Regions from separate parts of the Shewanella woodyi ATCC 51908 genome, predicted to be linked through region 2. Evidence: predicted binding sites of a transcription regulator. Region 2 holds the regulator's gene; each other region holds the start of a gene.
What was found. Region 2 encodes ArgR, which controls arginine synthesis, uptake and breakdown. Its sites were predicted from a motif close to ANTGAATANNTATTCANT; they were not measured.

Region 1 (4,476 bases), 3.0 Mb from region 2:
TACCGTGAACTGCAATCCAGAGCTTACCAAATTTGTCTTTTTTAAGGTGAGTGACGGTGTCATTTTCGAGTTGTGATGCAGCGGTTATCGGTTTAAGTGCTCCTGTTTGAATATCAAATAGGTACAAACCTCTCTCTTTGGTTCCGATCCAAAGCGTATTACTTTTCCCAATTTCCAAGCTGCTTATACTGTCACCCAGCTCACTGTTTATTTGTGGGAAATTGATGATTTCATTATCAGGCTCGATTAGAGATAGCCCCTTATCAGAGACTAACCAGATTCGATCAAACTGATCGCCGAAGATTAAGTTTAATCGATTGCTGATAAGTCCTTTATTGTTTGGGGAGGAGAGAAAATGATGAAGGATCCTATTTTCGGTGGGAGAGTACTGAATTAAGCCATTATCATGGGTTGCTAGCCACAAGATGCCGCGGCTATCTTGGTACAAATCTATGATACCTGTATTAGAGAGGGGGCTGTTTGACTCATTAAAGGGGATAAAGGTATCAGTGTTTGCTTGATATAGATTTAGTCCATCACTTTTAGTGAGCAACCATAACTGTTTCTTTCTACCGAAGAAAAGCTTTTGGATGTGCTTCTCTGTAGGGCCTTTATGATCGCCCGCCTGATAGAGTTTAAAGTGCTTTCCGTCATAACGATTAAGCCCTGCTTGAGTGGCTATCCAAAGAAACCCCTGATCATCTGTCACTATGTCGTTGACAGTGTTCATCGACAGCCCTTGTTCCGCTTTATAGGCGTCGAAAATAGGCTGGTTTTCCATGGCAAAAAGAGGGCAGCCAATTAACCAAATTACACTTAAAATGAAAATTCTCATCCGGTAGCGTTAGTTTGCGTCTTATTAGTAGTTGTTAAGTCTTTAAGTTTAGAAGCAAATAGCAAAAGTGCGAGGAGTAATTATAGGAATAAAAAAAGAGTGGCACAGCCACTCTTTTTTAGTTTGAGGTCGTGGTGATCTTTAGAAGATCAGATGAGCCACACCCGCAATGATAGGTAAGGTTACTAAGGTCCTCAGAATAAAGACAACAAACAGCTCCAGTATATTGACGGGAATTTTACTGCCTATCAAAAGTGCACCGACTTCGCTCATGTAGATAAGCTGAGTAACAGACATGGCTGCGATGATAAATCGAGTCATATCTGACTCTATTGAACTTGCCAAGATAGAGGGCAGGAACATATCGGCAAAACCAACCACGATAGTCTTAGAAGCGGCTGTTGCTTCTGGTACCTGAAGTAGCTCTAGAAGCGGAATAAATGGCATACCAAGGTAGTCAAAAATAGGGGTATGTTCGGCAACGATGAGCGCCACAGTACCGATTGCCATGACGACTGGGATCACGCCAAACACCATATCAATGACGTTTTTCATACCATCTGTGAGTGTGTGCTTTATGCCGCCAGCTTTTGAAGCCTTATTTAACGCCTGCTCCACGCCCCATGATAAAACCCCTTTACCTGCTGGGATCACCTCATCATCAGGATGTCTTGGTGTGTCGTCAATATAGGTGTCTTTCTTCCAAGACAGCGGCGGCAGTTTAGGCACAATAATCGCAGCCATCAAACCGGCAAAACAGACGGTAAGGTAGAAGGGGACAAACATATGCTCTAATTTTACCTGAGAGATCACGACCAGAGAGAAGGTAATAGAGACAGCAGAGAAAGTTGTGCCAATAACAGCGGCTTCTCTTTGGGTATAGAAGCGAGCTTCATACTGTTTACTGGTCATCAAGATACCAACACTACCATCACCTAACCAAGATGCCATACAGTCGATGGCACTACGTCCTGGTAGATTGAAAACAGGGCGCATAATTTTAGTGAGTAAGGTACCAAATAGCTCGAGTAGGCCAAAGTTGAGCAGAAGAGGAAGCAGCATGCCTGCGAAAATAAATACACAAAATAGCACTGGAAGCAGATCATTGAGTACCAACGCACCCGTATCGCCAGAGCGGATAGCCTCGGGACCTACCTGCGCAAAAGTCAGTAGAATAAATATCGCACCTAAAACCCTAATGATAAGCCACATAGGTGTGACGTTTAGCAGCGAATTGAGAAAGCCATTTTGGGTGACAAATATTGGTTTGAGCAGCTTAGTGACCACTGTAGCGATCGCCGTAAAGCAGACTACGCCCGTCACGATAGCGGTTAACCAAGTTCCCAGAAGTGCCTGTAACCCTTTAGATACAATCGCAATTGGGATAGTAATTGCATCTTGATAACTGATAGGGGTCATAAATAGTAACAGGCCTATTAATGACGGAATAATAAATGTCAGTATGGTTTTAATGTTATGGTTTTGTTTTTCTGCCACTTTTTTTTACTCTAAATTATCGGTTCAGTACAATTCCAATAAGTTATCATCTTATTCGAAGTGAAATTATCACTGAATATCCATTCATGCTAAGGAGGGCAAGATTACCCCCTTCATTCCAGTATGTAAAACCTTATCTATTACTCCGGTGATTCTGCATACCGTAGAATAGTTATTGCATCTTTTTGATTAATTATATTGTAGCGCAGGAGGGGGATATTTAGCTATGAGGTTTTTGGTAAAATACTTGTTAAAACAGTGTGTTGGTTCTGTTTGTTGTGTGTGGTTGTTTTAGCGAGAGATGGCATAGTTATCTCTATGCCATCTGTATCATCCAGGCTGATACCGATGGCTATTAACTAGCCAAAGGTGTCTCGCATCCCTTTTGCCTTGTTTGCATTCTCTTTAAGCTCTAGCACCGAGGCTTCAACACTGTGAACAGCTTGTAGATTCTCGGCACTGGCTAGGCTGATTGAACTTATCACACTGTTGATTTCATGGATAACTTGTTTCTGTTGATCGGCTGCGACGGCATTTTGCTGTGCAAGAGAGTGAATAGTGCCGATGGCTTGGTAGATATTATCGACTTTTACTGCTGCATCCTGAGTCTGTGTTGCGCACTGCTCGGCTTGTACTCGGCTTTGATCCATCTGGCCCGCCCAGCTTGAAAGCATAGAGAACATCTTGTCGACACTTTTAGAGATCCGATTGGTCGACTCTTGAGTTCGGCTCGAGAGCACTCTGACTTCATCGGCAACGACAGAAAATCCGCGTCCCTGCTCTCCAGCTCTGGCAGCTTCTATCGCAGCATTGAGCGCCAAAAGATTGGTTTGTTCAGCAATGGCATCAATTTCACTCATCGCCGCTGCCACCTGTTCAGCTTCTTTATTCAGTTGATTGGCGTTGGCCGCAGCATCGCTGACCGCTTGAGTTAAGTCCACAATACTTTTGGTATTACTATGCATTGAGTCACGGCTATCTAAACAGAGGCGATAGGTTTCATCTATGCTGTTGGAGGTCGATTGGGTATTGTTAGCCACTTCGCCTATGGTCGAACTCATCTCCTCCATGGCACTGGCCATCTGTTCCACTTGCTGGCTCTCTTGGTTGAGTCCTGCGTGAGTTTGATTGGCGGCAACCACAAGTTGATCCGCTATCTCATCTATCTGTTCGGCGTTATCTTGTGAGCGGCCTAATATGCCTTGGATTTTGGCGCCTTGGAACATGATTTGAAAATCAAGTACAGATGAGGTGTCGCGGCCACAATAGACAAAGCGGCTAACGGAGTCATAATCCTGTTTCATCTGCATCAGCTTTTTAGGGACAATAAAAGCTTCATCGTAAAAAATAGCTAAATTGAGTCCCATCAGTAGGGCACCTGCGAGAATCACGCCCCAACCCCAAAACATGCCTGCGATAGCTAAGCCTGTAGTGGCACAAACAGCTGAAAGAATTCGCTTTTGAGTGAGCGACATAGGATCTTTTACCGCTTTACCACTGTTTAGCCGTTTGTAGATCTTAGCTGCCCGAGATGTAAGTTGAGATGATGCGGCAACCCGTACAGATTGATAACCTACTATCTGACCAGCTTCATAAAGAGGTGAAACAAAAGCATCAACCCAGTAGTAACTACCGTCTTTACAGCGATTTTTAACAACACCACGCCAAGATTGTCCCGCTTTGAGTTTCTCCCAGAGCTCTTTAAATGCAGCACTGGGCATCTCCCGATCTCTGACTATATTGTGGTTTTGACCGATAAGTTCGGATTCACTGTAGCCGGATATATCGATAAATTTTTGATTAGCGTAGGTGATCACCCCGCGTTTATCGGTGATCGATATGAGTTCATCATCTGGATTAAGTTTGATCTCTCTCCCGGATTGGGGGGTATTTGTTGGCTTCATCAATTTTCCCGTTCAAACAGCTAAATCTAAGTCAGATCAATTGTCGGTTTTGTGAATTGTATCACTTATGTGTTTGTTTTGTTGTCGCTTTAATATATTTAGATGGTTTCTTGTTTGCGTGAGCATCTTTTAGTGGAACCTGCTTTTATGTGTGCCTATTGCGATTGTTAATACTAGTTATGGCTTTTAGGTTGGTGGCTAAAACTGCTTTGCTTTACGACTTGTTTGTCGGTGAAATGG
Region 2 (6,617 bases):
GCTTCGACTCTGATCACAGCTTCATCGACAAACTTCATACCTACTCCGGGCGCCACAGAATAAAAGAATTATACTTCTTTGTGATTCATGTAGCCAAAAAATTTTTACCATAAACAATAAAGCCCCACCAAAGGCGGGGCTTTAATAAGCAATCTTAGCGTTAGCTAAAGATTAGCCTTCGATGCTAATAAACTTACGGTTATTAGGACCTTTAACTTCGAACTTAACTTTACCGTCAGTCAAAGCGAATAGAGTGTGGTCACGACCAACACCTACGTTTACACCAGCGTGGAATTTAGTACCACGTTGACGAACGATGATGTTACCAGCAAGAACTGATTCACCACCAAAACGCTTTACACCAAGACGTTTGCTTTCTGAATCGCGGCCGTTACGAGTAGAACCGCCAGCTTTTTTATGTGCCATGAGTTATATCTCCTAATTAAGCGTTGATAGCTGTAATTTTAACTTCGGTGAACCACTGACGGTGGCCCATTTTCTTGTCGTGGTGCTTACGACGACGGAACTTAACAATAGTTACCTTCTCGTCACGGCCGTGGCTAACAACTTCAGCAACAACCTTACCACCTTCAACTAAAGGTGCACCAACATGTACAGTCTCACCGTCTGCAACCAAAAGAACTTGGTCAAATTCAACAGTTTCGCCTGTAGCGACTTCTAATTTCTCTAAACGAACAGTATGGCCTTCGGCAACACGATGTTGCTTACCACCACTTTGAAAAACAGCGTACATAGCTATTTCACTCCGATATTTCTAACACGCCGGCTCAACTCTGAGGCAGGGGTGTATAAAAGCTTTAATGACAATGGTCGCGGAGTTTACGCTAAGAACACCAAGCTGACAAGCCCTAATTCAATAAGAATAAAAAAAGAACGGAATTACTCCCAGTATCGGCTTCTTATGATGCCTTAGAGTATATTTTTAGGTAGAATCCCATTCATTATAACATTTAAGCCATAAATGGGGTGTCTAATATCTATTACTCCCCACCAACCAGAGCCTATATATGGATTTGAACGCTATTCGTCAGTTAGCCGACAACGACATGCAAAACGTCAACAAGCTAATATACAAACAACTAGAATCTGATGTAGCCCTGATAAATCAGTTAGGCTTCTACATTATTAACGGCGGCGGCAAACGTATGCGCCCCCTACTCTCTATCTTAGCTGCACGTGCAGTTGACTATAATGGTGAAGCTCACCTGAAGCTTGCCGCCATTATTGAATTTATCCACACAGCTTCACTGCTTCATGATGATGTTGTTGATGAGTCTATGTTACGCCGCGGAAGAGAAACTGCTAATGCCCTTTTTGGTAACAGTGCCAGCGTACTAGTCGGAGATTTCCTCTATACCCGCTCATTCCAGATGATGACTGAACTGGGTAGCATGGAGGTGCTTGAAGTGCTTGCCGATGCAACCAATGTGCTCGCCGAAGGTGAAGTACTGCAGTTAATGAACTGCAACGACCCAAATACTACCGAAGAGAGCTACATGCGCGTCATCTACTGTAAAACGGCCAAGCTTTTCGAAGCTGCAACCCGTTTAGCAGGTGTGTTAGCTGACAGCCCTAAAGAGATACAGGTCGCTTTAGCTGACTATGGTAAATACTTAGGCACCGCTTTCCAATTAACAGATGATCTACTTGATTATACTGCTGATACTGAAGAGCTAGGTAAAAACATAGGTGATGATCTTGCTGAGGGGAAACCCACTCTTCCACTTATCTATGCTATCGCCCACGGCTCAGAAACAGAACAGACGCTTATTCGCACAGCAATTGAGAAAGGTGATGGTACAGACAGTATCGACCCCATTTTAGCAGCACTTGATAACTGTGGCGCGCTTGAATACACCTATAAACGTGCTCAGGAGGAAGCTGAAAAGGCCATAGGCGCACTTTCTATCCTTCCAGAGAGTGACTATAAGCAAGCTTTAATTTCACTGGCTAAAATAGCGGTAGCTCGTAACCATTAATTAAATATAGGTTGCCAAAACTAATCCCTGCGATCTGGGATAAGTACATCCATGTACAAACCCCTTCAATCGCTATCCCTGCGATCTGGGATAAGTACATCCATGTACAACCCCCTCAATCGCTATCCCTGCGATCGGGGATAAATACATCCATGTACAAAAAAGGAGCCGTTAGGCTCCTTTTTTATTATCTGATGTATTCAGACAATCATTACTTAACGAACTCAACACCTAGTTTGATGTCAGCATTAAGTGTATCTAACATGGCATCGCGTGCGTTTGCTTCAAACTCACTCACATCACCATAGGCTAGTACTTTCTCTACGCCATTTTTACCAAGTAGTATTGGTTGTGCGAAGAACTCTGCATGCTCACTGCCACCATCGACATAAGCACACTCAACAACGTTGGCTTCGCCTTGAAGACCACGTACAAGTGACAGACCAAAACGACAAGCCGCTTGACCCATTGAAAGTGTTGCACTGCCGCCGCCAGCTTTAGCTTCAACAACTTCAGTACCAGCATTTTGGATACGAGTTGTTAATGCAGCAACCTCTTCATCACTAAAGCTCACGCCTTCAATTTGAGAAAGAAGTGGAAGAATCGTCACACCACTGTGACCACCAATAACATTGACATTCACATCGGCAACGTTAAGACCTTTTGCTTCAGCAACAAAAGTTTCAGAGCGGATCACATCTAAAGTTGTCACACCAAATAAACGATTTTTATCGTATACACCTGCCGCTTTCAACACTTCAGCAGCAATAGCAACTGTTGTGTTTACTGGGTTAGTGATAATACCGATAAGTGCTTTAGGGCAAGTTGCAGCACATTTTTCAACTAGGTTTCTAACGATACCTGCGTTGATGTTAAATAGATCTGAGCGATCCATTCCAGGCTTACGAGCAACACCCGCTGAGATAAGAACAACATCAGCACCTTCAAGTGCAGGCGAAGGATCTTGGCCTGCAAAACCTTTAACTTCTACAGCTGTCGGGATATGACTAAGGTCAACGGCAACACCAGGTGTTACAGGAGCAATATCATATAGTGATAGTTTAGAATCGGCAGGCAATTGTGTTTTAAGTAGTAGGGCAAGAGCTTGTCCAATACCACCTGCGGCACCAAGTACAGCAACTTTCATAGTTATCTCCGTCTTTTCTTAGGTGTTTTGTGATGTAGGTCTACATTCAAGATGTCGGCAACATTACTGGAATCACAAAGAGATTTCAATTATCCCTTAGTCGTGGTTAGGCTTTTATGGTCATTATGATTAATAAATAGTCTAAGAACGTCATATTTCAAGCTTGAAGTGACTTTTTCAGCGTAATATCGCCATTACTAATATAACTTAGGCTGATCTTTAGGCCTCCTTGCTGTACAAAATTGCATTCTTATTCATTAAAGTCGGGTATTTGTTGACAAAATCGACTAATATATTCAAAATACCTCAGTTTTTTGAATATAGAATAATAAAATTATGCAGGCAGCAAAAACTCAAGACGAACTCGTTAAGACCTTTAAAGCAATTTTAAAAGAGGAGCGATTTGGCTCCCAAAGTGAAATTGTTATCGCGCTTCAAGCTGAAGGCTATAACAATATCAACCAATCCAAAGTATCTAGAATGCTAAGTAAGTTTGGCGCTGTTCGTACACGTAACGCCAAGCAAGAGATGGTGTACTGTCTTCCAGCTGAACTAGGCGTGCCTACCGCTGGTAGCCCGCTGAAAAACTTAGTATTAGATGTTGATCATAACCAAGCGATGATAGTTGTAAGAACCAGCCCTGGTGCTGCACAGCTTATTGCTCGTTTGCTTGATTCGATAGGCAAGCCCGAAGGAATACTGGGCACTATTGCTGGCGACGATACCATCTTTATTACGCCATCAAATATCCAAGAGATCGACAAAACATTAATTACTGTCAAATCACTATTTAATTTTACTAATTAATTAGCAAGGTAGAGTATATACCATAAAAAAACGCACCTTTAAGGTGCGTTTTTTTATGGTAGCTATAAAGGATTAATCCGCAGCTTTTTCCATAAAATCCAGTGAAGGAGCAAAGAAAGAGGAACCTGTTAATGCTTGGGTAAAGTGAAGTAAGTGATCATGGTGCCCATGCCCATCTCCCTGAACCATACTTTCAAGCATCTTTTCAAAGTTAACTGAGTTCCCACAGTTTGAGATAAACATAAGCCCCTGCTCTTTAACCGAACCATAAGGCATACTTTGTCTCAAGATCTCCATCGAATTACCCTGCTCGTCTTTGAGATTAACTCGCTTAATGTGGCTTGTTAACGGTTTGTCGGCAGATGCGTACTCAATATTGTCCTGCTTTGTACGGCCAATGATATCCTCCTGCTTCTTTTGCGGGAGCCTATGCCACTTACTTAAATTATGTGCATATTTCTGTACATGAATATAACTGCCAGCTTTGAAAGCCTCATCTTCACTACCTACTAATGCAACCTCTTGGCGATTACGCCCTTTCGGATTTTCAGTGCCATCGACAAAACCTGTGAGATCGCGATTATCCATGAAGCGGAAGCCACGCTCTTCATCAACAAGCTCAACGAGCCCCTCAAGCATTTGGCACACTTCATTAGCAACCAGGTGTAGAATATCGAAACGGTCACAACGAATATGCACAAAAAGATCATACTCAAGTGCTGGCGCATCACGATTATCTGCATTCATCGCAGGAAACGGCTTCAACTGCGCTGGGCGGGCTGATGGATATAAGCTATCCCAATAGTTAGCACCGATAGCAACAAAGCCATTGAATGCGCTATCAGCATATTGATCACTAAGCTCATAGACATACTGAGCTACGTTAGCTAAACAAGGTCGTAACTGAGATTCGACGCCATCATTAGCATTAAACATCAAATACACGCTGTGCAAATTACCTTCAGCACAAACACCCAACTGTTCACGAGGCATAACCTGGTTATCCATCTCTTTAATCACCCTTTAGCACTAATTTATTATCGGCAGCATTATCTACAATTTTAGCTATTAATGATATTAACTAACGCACATTTAATAGGATTACTACCCACCAACAAACTAGCATACATTTTAACTATATTAACACCTAACTCTAAGATTTGAGAGTTCAATACCCCGAAGCTTGTCCATCCTTGCGGCTTTCAGAAGCACCCCGATAAACGCCAGTATCAGGATCAACCGCTATTGCTTGATAACCACCAAACCCACCTAAGTTATCTTTTAAACTATGACCTTTCTTGATTAACTCTCTTCTCGTCTGAACAGAAAAACCAGACTCCAAACTAATATATCCGCCATCAGACATCTTCTCCCCTGTGGGCTGAGATGAACCAGAGTGCAAAATTCTCGGTGCATCTCCCGCTTCCTGTAGGTTCATCTTAAAGTCGAGTAAGTTAATCAAGATCTGTGCATGCATCTGAGGTTGAGTGGCACCACCCATGACGCCAAAACTCAACCAGGGCTTGCCATTTTTAGTAACAAAAGCAGGAATAATGGTATGAAATGGGCGCTTACCTGGAGCGTAGCTATTAAAACGTCCAGGGCTAAGATCAAACAGCTGACCACGGTCTTGCAATACAAAGCCTAAATCTGGCGGCGTCATTCCCGACCCCATCCCTCTAAAGTTACTTTGAATTAACGACACCATATTTCCTTCGCGGTCTGCGGTAGTCAGATACACGGTATCACCATGCATTAATGCAGGATGGCCTGCATCAACAACTCTTTTAGCCTGGTTTGCATCAATAAGCTTGGCCCTTTGGTAGTTATACTCCTCAGAGATAAGCTCAGCCACAGGGATAGCGTTAAAGTCCATATCAGCATAAAACTTGGCTCTATCGGCAAAGGCCAACTTTTTAGCCTCAACAAAATGATGAATATATTCAGTGCTCCCCGGCCCCATTTGCTCGAGATTAAATGGCTCTAAGGTTTTTAAAATCTGTAATGCTGCAATACCTTGTCCATTGGGGGGAAGCTCCCACACATCATAGCCGCGGTAGTTCACTGAAACGGGCTCAACCCACTCACTCTTATGCTCACTTAAATCTTCATAGGAGAGGTATCCGCCCTGATCTTTCATATATCTGACAATGCTCTTAGCAATAACCCCTTGATAAAAAGCCTCTCTCCCACCTGACGCAATTTTTTCATAGGTATTCGCTAACGCTGGATTTTTAAAGATCTCACCACTCTTTGGCATCTTGCCACTAGGCATGTAGGTCTCTTTAAAACCAGGATATTGAGATAATTTAGGTGCGCTTCGTGCTAAGTAGTAAGCGATAAGCTCTGAAACAGGGAAGCCTTGGCGAGCATAATCGATTGCAGGGGCTAAGTTGCTGGCCATTTTAAGCTTACCAAACTTATCATGAAGTTCGAACCAAGCATCCACTGCACCAGGAACTGAAACAGGCAAAGGCCCATAGGGAGGAAGATAGTCTAAATTTAGCTGTTTTAATTTAGCTAAAGTTAAGCTTTTTGGGCTTTTTCCAGAGCCATTGATACCATAAAGGCGCTTATCTTTAGCGCTCCATACAATGGCGAATAGATCGCCACCGATACCAGAGCCCGTCGGTTCTACCAGGCCCAACATCGCATTGGCAGCG
Region 3 (4,476 bases), 410 kb from region 2:
GGCCACCAGAAAGAGCTCTTTGAAGTAGAAGAGGGATTTAGCCAGTTCTGAAGACTTAGGATGCCCCGCTAATAAAATACCGATTATCAGTGCGCCAAGATCTGGCTTTAATCCGACCACTTCAAATAGCCATGCCCCTAATACTAAGGCCATAACTAGGCCAAAGAGGACCAGCAGTTCACCGTGACCAACGCGATCGAAAGCGCGATAGATAAGTGGTTTTGCTAAGGGAAGCAGTAGCAGACCAAAGGCCCAAACAGAGGGAATATCACCTTTAGAGATAGTTAAAAAGGCAACAGCAAAGATATCTTGCATAATCAAGATACCGATAGCAACACGGCCATAGAGTGACTGCATATCACCCTTATCTTCCAGTATCTTAACGGCAAAAATAGTACTGGAAAAGCTTAAGGCGAACGCCAACAGAGCCAGTTGATTAAACTCGAGTCCGGTTAATTGTTCCAGACCGAGCATTCCCAGTAGTTTAAGTAGGGGAATAAAGAAGATCATCGAGCCCATTAAGTGCAGACTAGAGCCTGCCCATACTTCTGCTTTAAAGAGACTTTTGATATCCAGTTTTAAGCCAATTGCAAAAAGCAGTAGGGTTACGCCTAACTCCGCCAGCTGCTCGAGCAGGGGAAGGCTGGATTCGTCAATTCCAAATAAAAACAGCACAAAGCCCGCAACAAGGTAACCAATCAGCGGTGGCAATCCGACTCGACTGACAAGCATGCCACAAGCTAAAGTAATAATAAGAATGGCGGGTTCCATGACTCTCCTGGCTAGGTTAAGTTAACTGCCTATTATTCTATAAGATTTAGATTAATTATAAATAAATATTAATGCTTTTCGGCTATCTTTTTTGTGGTCTCTGGGATAGGAGATTAGCAGGTTATTTTTAGCCGAAATTTGTGCTTTTGGGATTGCAACTGGCTAAAGCTATTGAGAGTTAAAGTGTTTAAGTTGAGTAGAGATAAGAATTAAGCCGTGATTTATCGGTAATTTATCATTTTAGTTGAGAAATAGTGCTAAATTATCACTTATAGCTTTTATTTGAGGATAGATTGAGCGTGGCGATATCGGTAGCTGGTGGAGTGAGACCTGGTAAGGTAATTGAGATTGAGCATAGGCTTTATCAACAGTTGATTGTAGGAAAGCAAAAATCCAGCTCAATGTTTGATGAGCTTGATGCCGAGCTTGAGAATGATGCCAATAAGTTAGCCATTGAGCGTGAAGCTGTATTGGAGAGGTTGACTAAACAGATAGAAGCTAAAGATATATTCGATCGAGTGTCCAAACAGTTGATCGATACCGTAAGCTGTGCCGTTGACCATAGATTAGCTTCGGCAGATTCTGTGATAAAAAGTGCTGGGATCAATGAGTCACAGCTGCTGATGTTAGAGCTTTTGCAGAGTAACAATCTTGATATTAATCGTCTTCGCCCTTTGATTGCCAATGAATCTTGGTTAGTAAGGGACCTACTCAATATCGTTAATAGCTCCTCTTTTAGACACAGGCGTCCTCAAGGCTCTGATGTCAAAGTAACCGACATTAAACTGGTGCTCAATTTTATTGGTATTGAGAATATTAAGTTACTTGTGCCCTATTTCTGCCTACGAAATTGGCTGCCTTCTGGTCACGCTAATCTACTTTGGACTACCCGAAAATTGTGGCGTTACTCCATGGTGAGTGCCATTGCAGCACAAGCTTTGGCTAAGCTACATGAAAAAGATGGTGTTTTTGTTTATACCTGTACCTTGTTGAGTCAGCTAGGGCCATCTGTGGTATTGAAAAATAGTGCACTACTATTTGAAGAAACATGGGGAGTTTGGCTGCGAGAGGCGAGTAATAGTAGAGACAAAGAGCTCTATGATGCCGTTCTGGCAACTGAGTTTCCCTCCCAGAGAGTCTATGAGTTGGTGATAGAGCATGGGGATAGGCTTAACTGGCAGTTGTTGGAGCAGCTCAACTTCAGTGATAGTGCTATGGGGGCTGTGATGGCCGAGCTGGACAATAATCTTAGCTATAAAGAGCTTTCTGAAAATGCTTCCATCGTTGCTCGGGCAAATTGTTACGCTAAGGTTGTGTTACTGGAGGAGATGAGAGAGCTCTCTGTGCAGGAGAAGCGGATCATGTTCGATTATTATGAGTTGAGTGAGCAGGAGATTATCAGGTTAAAAGCACAAAACTATCGCAAGCTGGATATCATCTAATCTCCTACCTATTATCCAAGCTACCTCAAGCTGCTTGTTTCAGAGCCTTAGTAGGATAGCTGAACAAGGCTGTGATTGAGGGGGTGGCATTCCCCTATCGATATCGATATCTATATAGCGCTTTTGTTAATTTACTTTCCTATCTTATGTTTTGAACTAAGCTCTTCATGTGCAAAAAGCGAAAAACTAGGATTAAGTTCGCATTAATGGACCATTTTTACTGTTATCTATGCATTTGTGGTGAATATTTAAATAAAATGGGTTGGAGTAACTTTTTTTATGACTAAATATGCTCTAAACCCCCGTTATAAACGCTTGTATAATTCTTAAACTCAAATCTTTATGCAATAAATATGTGCTGCTGATCTTATTTGAGTGTAAGAAACTGGTGTTTTGATCACATTTTCGCTATTAATGTCTCTTAAGTAATGTAAATAAGCACCGCCAGCGTGAGCTATTATAAAGAAAATAGGCGGGCCTAGTGGCTTTGAGAGCCATCAACAACAATAAAGGATGAGAAGGTATGAGCGTAAACAAGACCCTGACAAGAGCCCAGTTTGATGATGTGATGGTGCCTAACTATGCGCCTTCGGCTGTTATCCCTGTTCGTGGAGAGGGAAGCCGAGTTTGGGATCAGGAGGGGAATGAGTTTATCGATTTTGCTGGTGGTATTGCGGTTAACTGTCTTGGTCACTGTCATCCAGCCTTAGTGAGCGCACTGAAGGAGCAAGGTGAAAAACTTTGGCATCTTTCAAATGTAATGACTAACGAACCTGCATTAGCGCTAGCGACTAAACTAGTCGATGCAACGTTTGCTGATCGTGTTTACTTTGCTAACTCAGGCGCTGAAGCCAACGAAGCTGCATTGAAACTTGTTCGCCGTTATGCAATGGATAAGTTTGGTGCAGAGAAAGATCAAATTATTGCATTCGATAAAGCTTTCCATGGCCGCACCTTCTTCACTGTTAGTGTTGGTGGTCAAGCGGCATATTCTGATGGTTTCGGTCCTAAGCCACAGAGCATTACTCATGTTCCTTTCAATGATATTGCGGCACTAGAAGCTGTTATTTCTGATACTACCTGCGCTGTTATGATGGAGCCACTTCAAGGCGAAGGCGGAATTATCGACGTCGATCCTGAGTTCCTTAAAGCGGTTCGTGCCTTGTGTGATAAGCACAATGCACTATTAGTATTTGATGAAGTTCAAACTGGTGTTGGTCGTCTAGGTGAGCTATACGCATATATGCGTGGTGACGTGGTACCTGACGTTTTGACAACGGCTAAGGCACTTGGCGGCGGATTCCCAATTGCAGCTATGCTGACTACCAAAGAGATTGCCGATCACCTTAAGATAGGCACTCATGGTTCAACTTATGGTGGTAACCCACTTGCTTGTGCTATCGGTAATGCTGTCCTTGATGTGGTTAACACTCCTGAAGTGCTTAACGGCGTTAAGGTACGTGAGCAGCTACTTCGTGACGGTCTGAATAAGATCAACGATAAGCATCAGGTGTTTGCTGAAGTTCGTGGACAGGGGCTGCTACTGGGCGCTGTTCTCAATGATAAGTATCAGGGACGCGCTAAAGAGTTCCTTGTTGCATCTGTAGGCGAAGGCTTAATGAGCTTAGTTGCTGGTGCAAACGTAATACGTTTTACTCCATCTCTGGTTATTCCTGAAGCAGATATTGCTGAAGGTCTAGTACGCTTTGAGCGTGCTGTAGCTAAAGTCGTTGCGGCCTAATTGGCATTTAGGGTATTGGTATAAAACCGATACCCTTATTTGTCATAGGGAATACTTGAACCTTAATGATTCTCTACTTGTCTTATAGTTAGTAGACAGGGAACGTTAAGCGGCCGAGTGAAAGTGAGGAGACTCAGAGATGTTAATAATACGTCCTATCCGATCTAGCGACTTTGAAGCGCTGTATCAAATAGCCGAAGAATCCGGACACGGATTTACGTCATTGCCAGTCAATGAAGAGCTACTTAGAAATAAAATAGCCCGAGTTGAAGCTTCGTTTTTAAAAGAGGTGGATAAGCCTTTTGATGAAGGCTATCTCATGGTGCTTGAAGACACAGAAACTGGTGAAGTTGTAGGTACATGTGGCATTGAGGCTGCTGTGGGGATGGAAGATGCCTTCTACCACTACAGGCTAGGTACTGAGGTGTATCATTCGGAGCAGATTGAGGTTCGCAACGAAGTTGAAACCTTGACCTTATGTCACGATTACACCGGCGCCGCTGAGCTTTGTACTCTATTTTT

Region 1: the regulator ArgR is predicted to act here: its motif matches at 2,404-2,421, upstream of SWOO_RS18130 (YjiH family protein).
Region 3: the regulator ArgR is predicted to act here: its motif matches at 2,492-2,509, upstream of SWOO_RS03370 (aspartate aminotransferase family protein).

Annotation. Positions count from the first base shown of each region.
Region 1 is NC_010506.1:4,291,527-4,296,002, reverse strand. Features, by position in the region: gene SWOO_RS18135 (two-component regulator propeller domain-containing protein) at 1-835, opposite strand, end outside; gene SWOO_RS18130 (YjiH family protein) at 977-2,332, opposite strand; gene SWOO_RS18125 (methyl-accepting chemotaxis protein) at 2,692-4,236, opposite strand.
Region 2 is NC_010506.1:1,310,075-1,316,691, reverse strand. Features, by position in the region: gene cgtA (Obg family GTPase CgtA) at 1-38, opposite strand, end outside; gene rpmA (50S ribosomal protein L27) at 172-426, opposite strand; gene rplU (50S ribosomal protein L21) at 443-754, opposite strand; gene ispB (octaprenyl diphosphate synthase) at 1,029-2,000, shown strand; gene mdh (malate dehydrogenase) at 2,212-3,147, opposite strand; gene argR (transcriptional regulator ArgR) at 3,484-3,954, shown strand; gene SWOO_RS05090 (Dyp-type peroxidase) at 4,027-4,962, opposite strand; gene ggt (gamma-glutamyltransferase) at 5,123-6,617, opposite strand, start outside.
Region 3 is NC_010506.1:905,426-909,901, forward strand. Features, by position in the region: gene SWOO_RS03360 (cation:proton antiporter family protein) at 1-771, opposite strand, end outside; gene SWOO_RS03365 (HDOD domain-containing protein) at 1,071-2,213, shown strand; gene SWOO_RS03370 (aspartate aminotransferase family protein) at 2,737-3,954, shown strand; gene astA (arginine N-succinyltransferase) at 4,094-4,476, shown strand, end outside.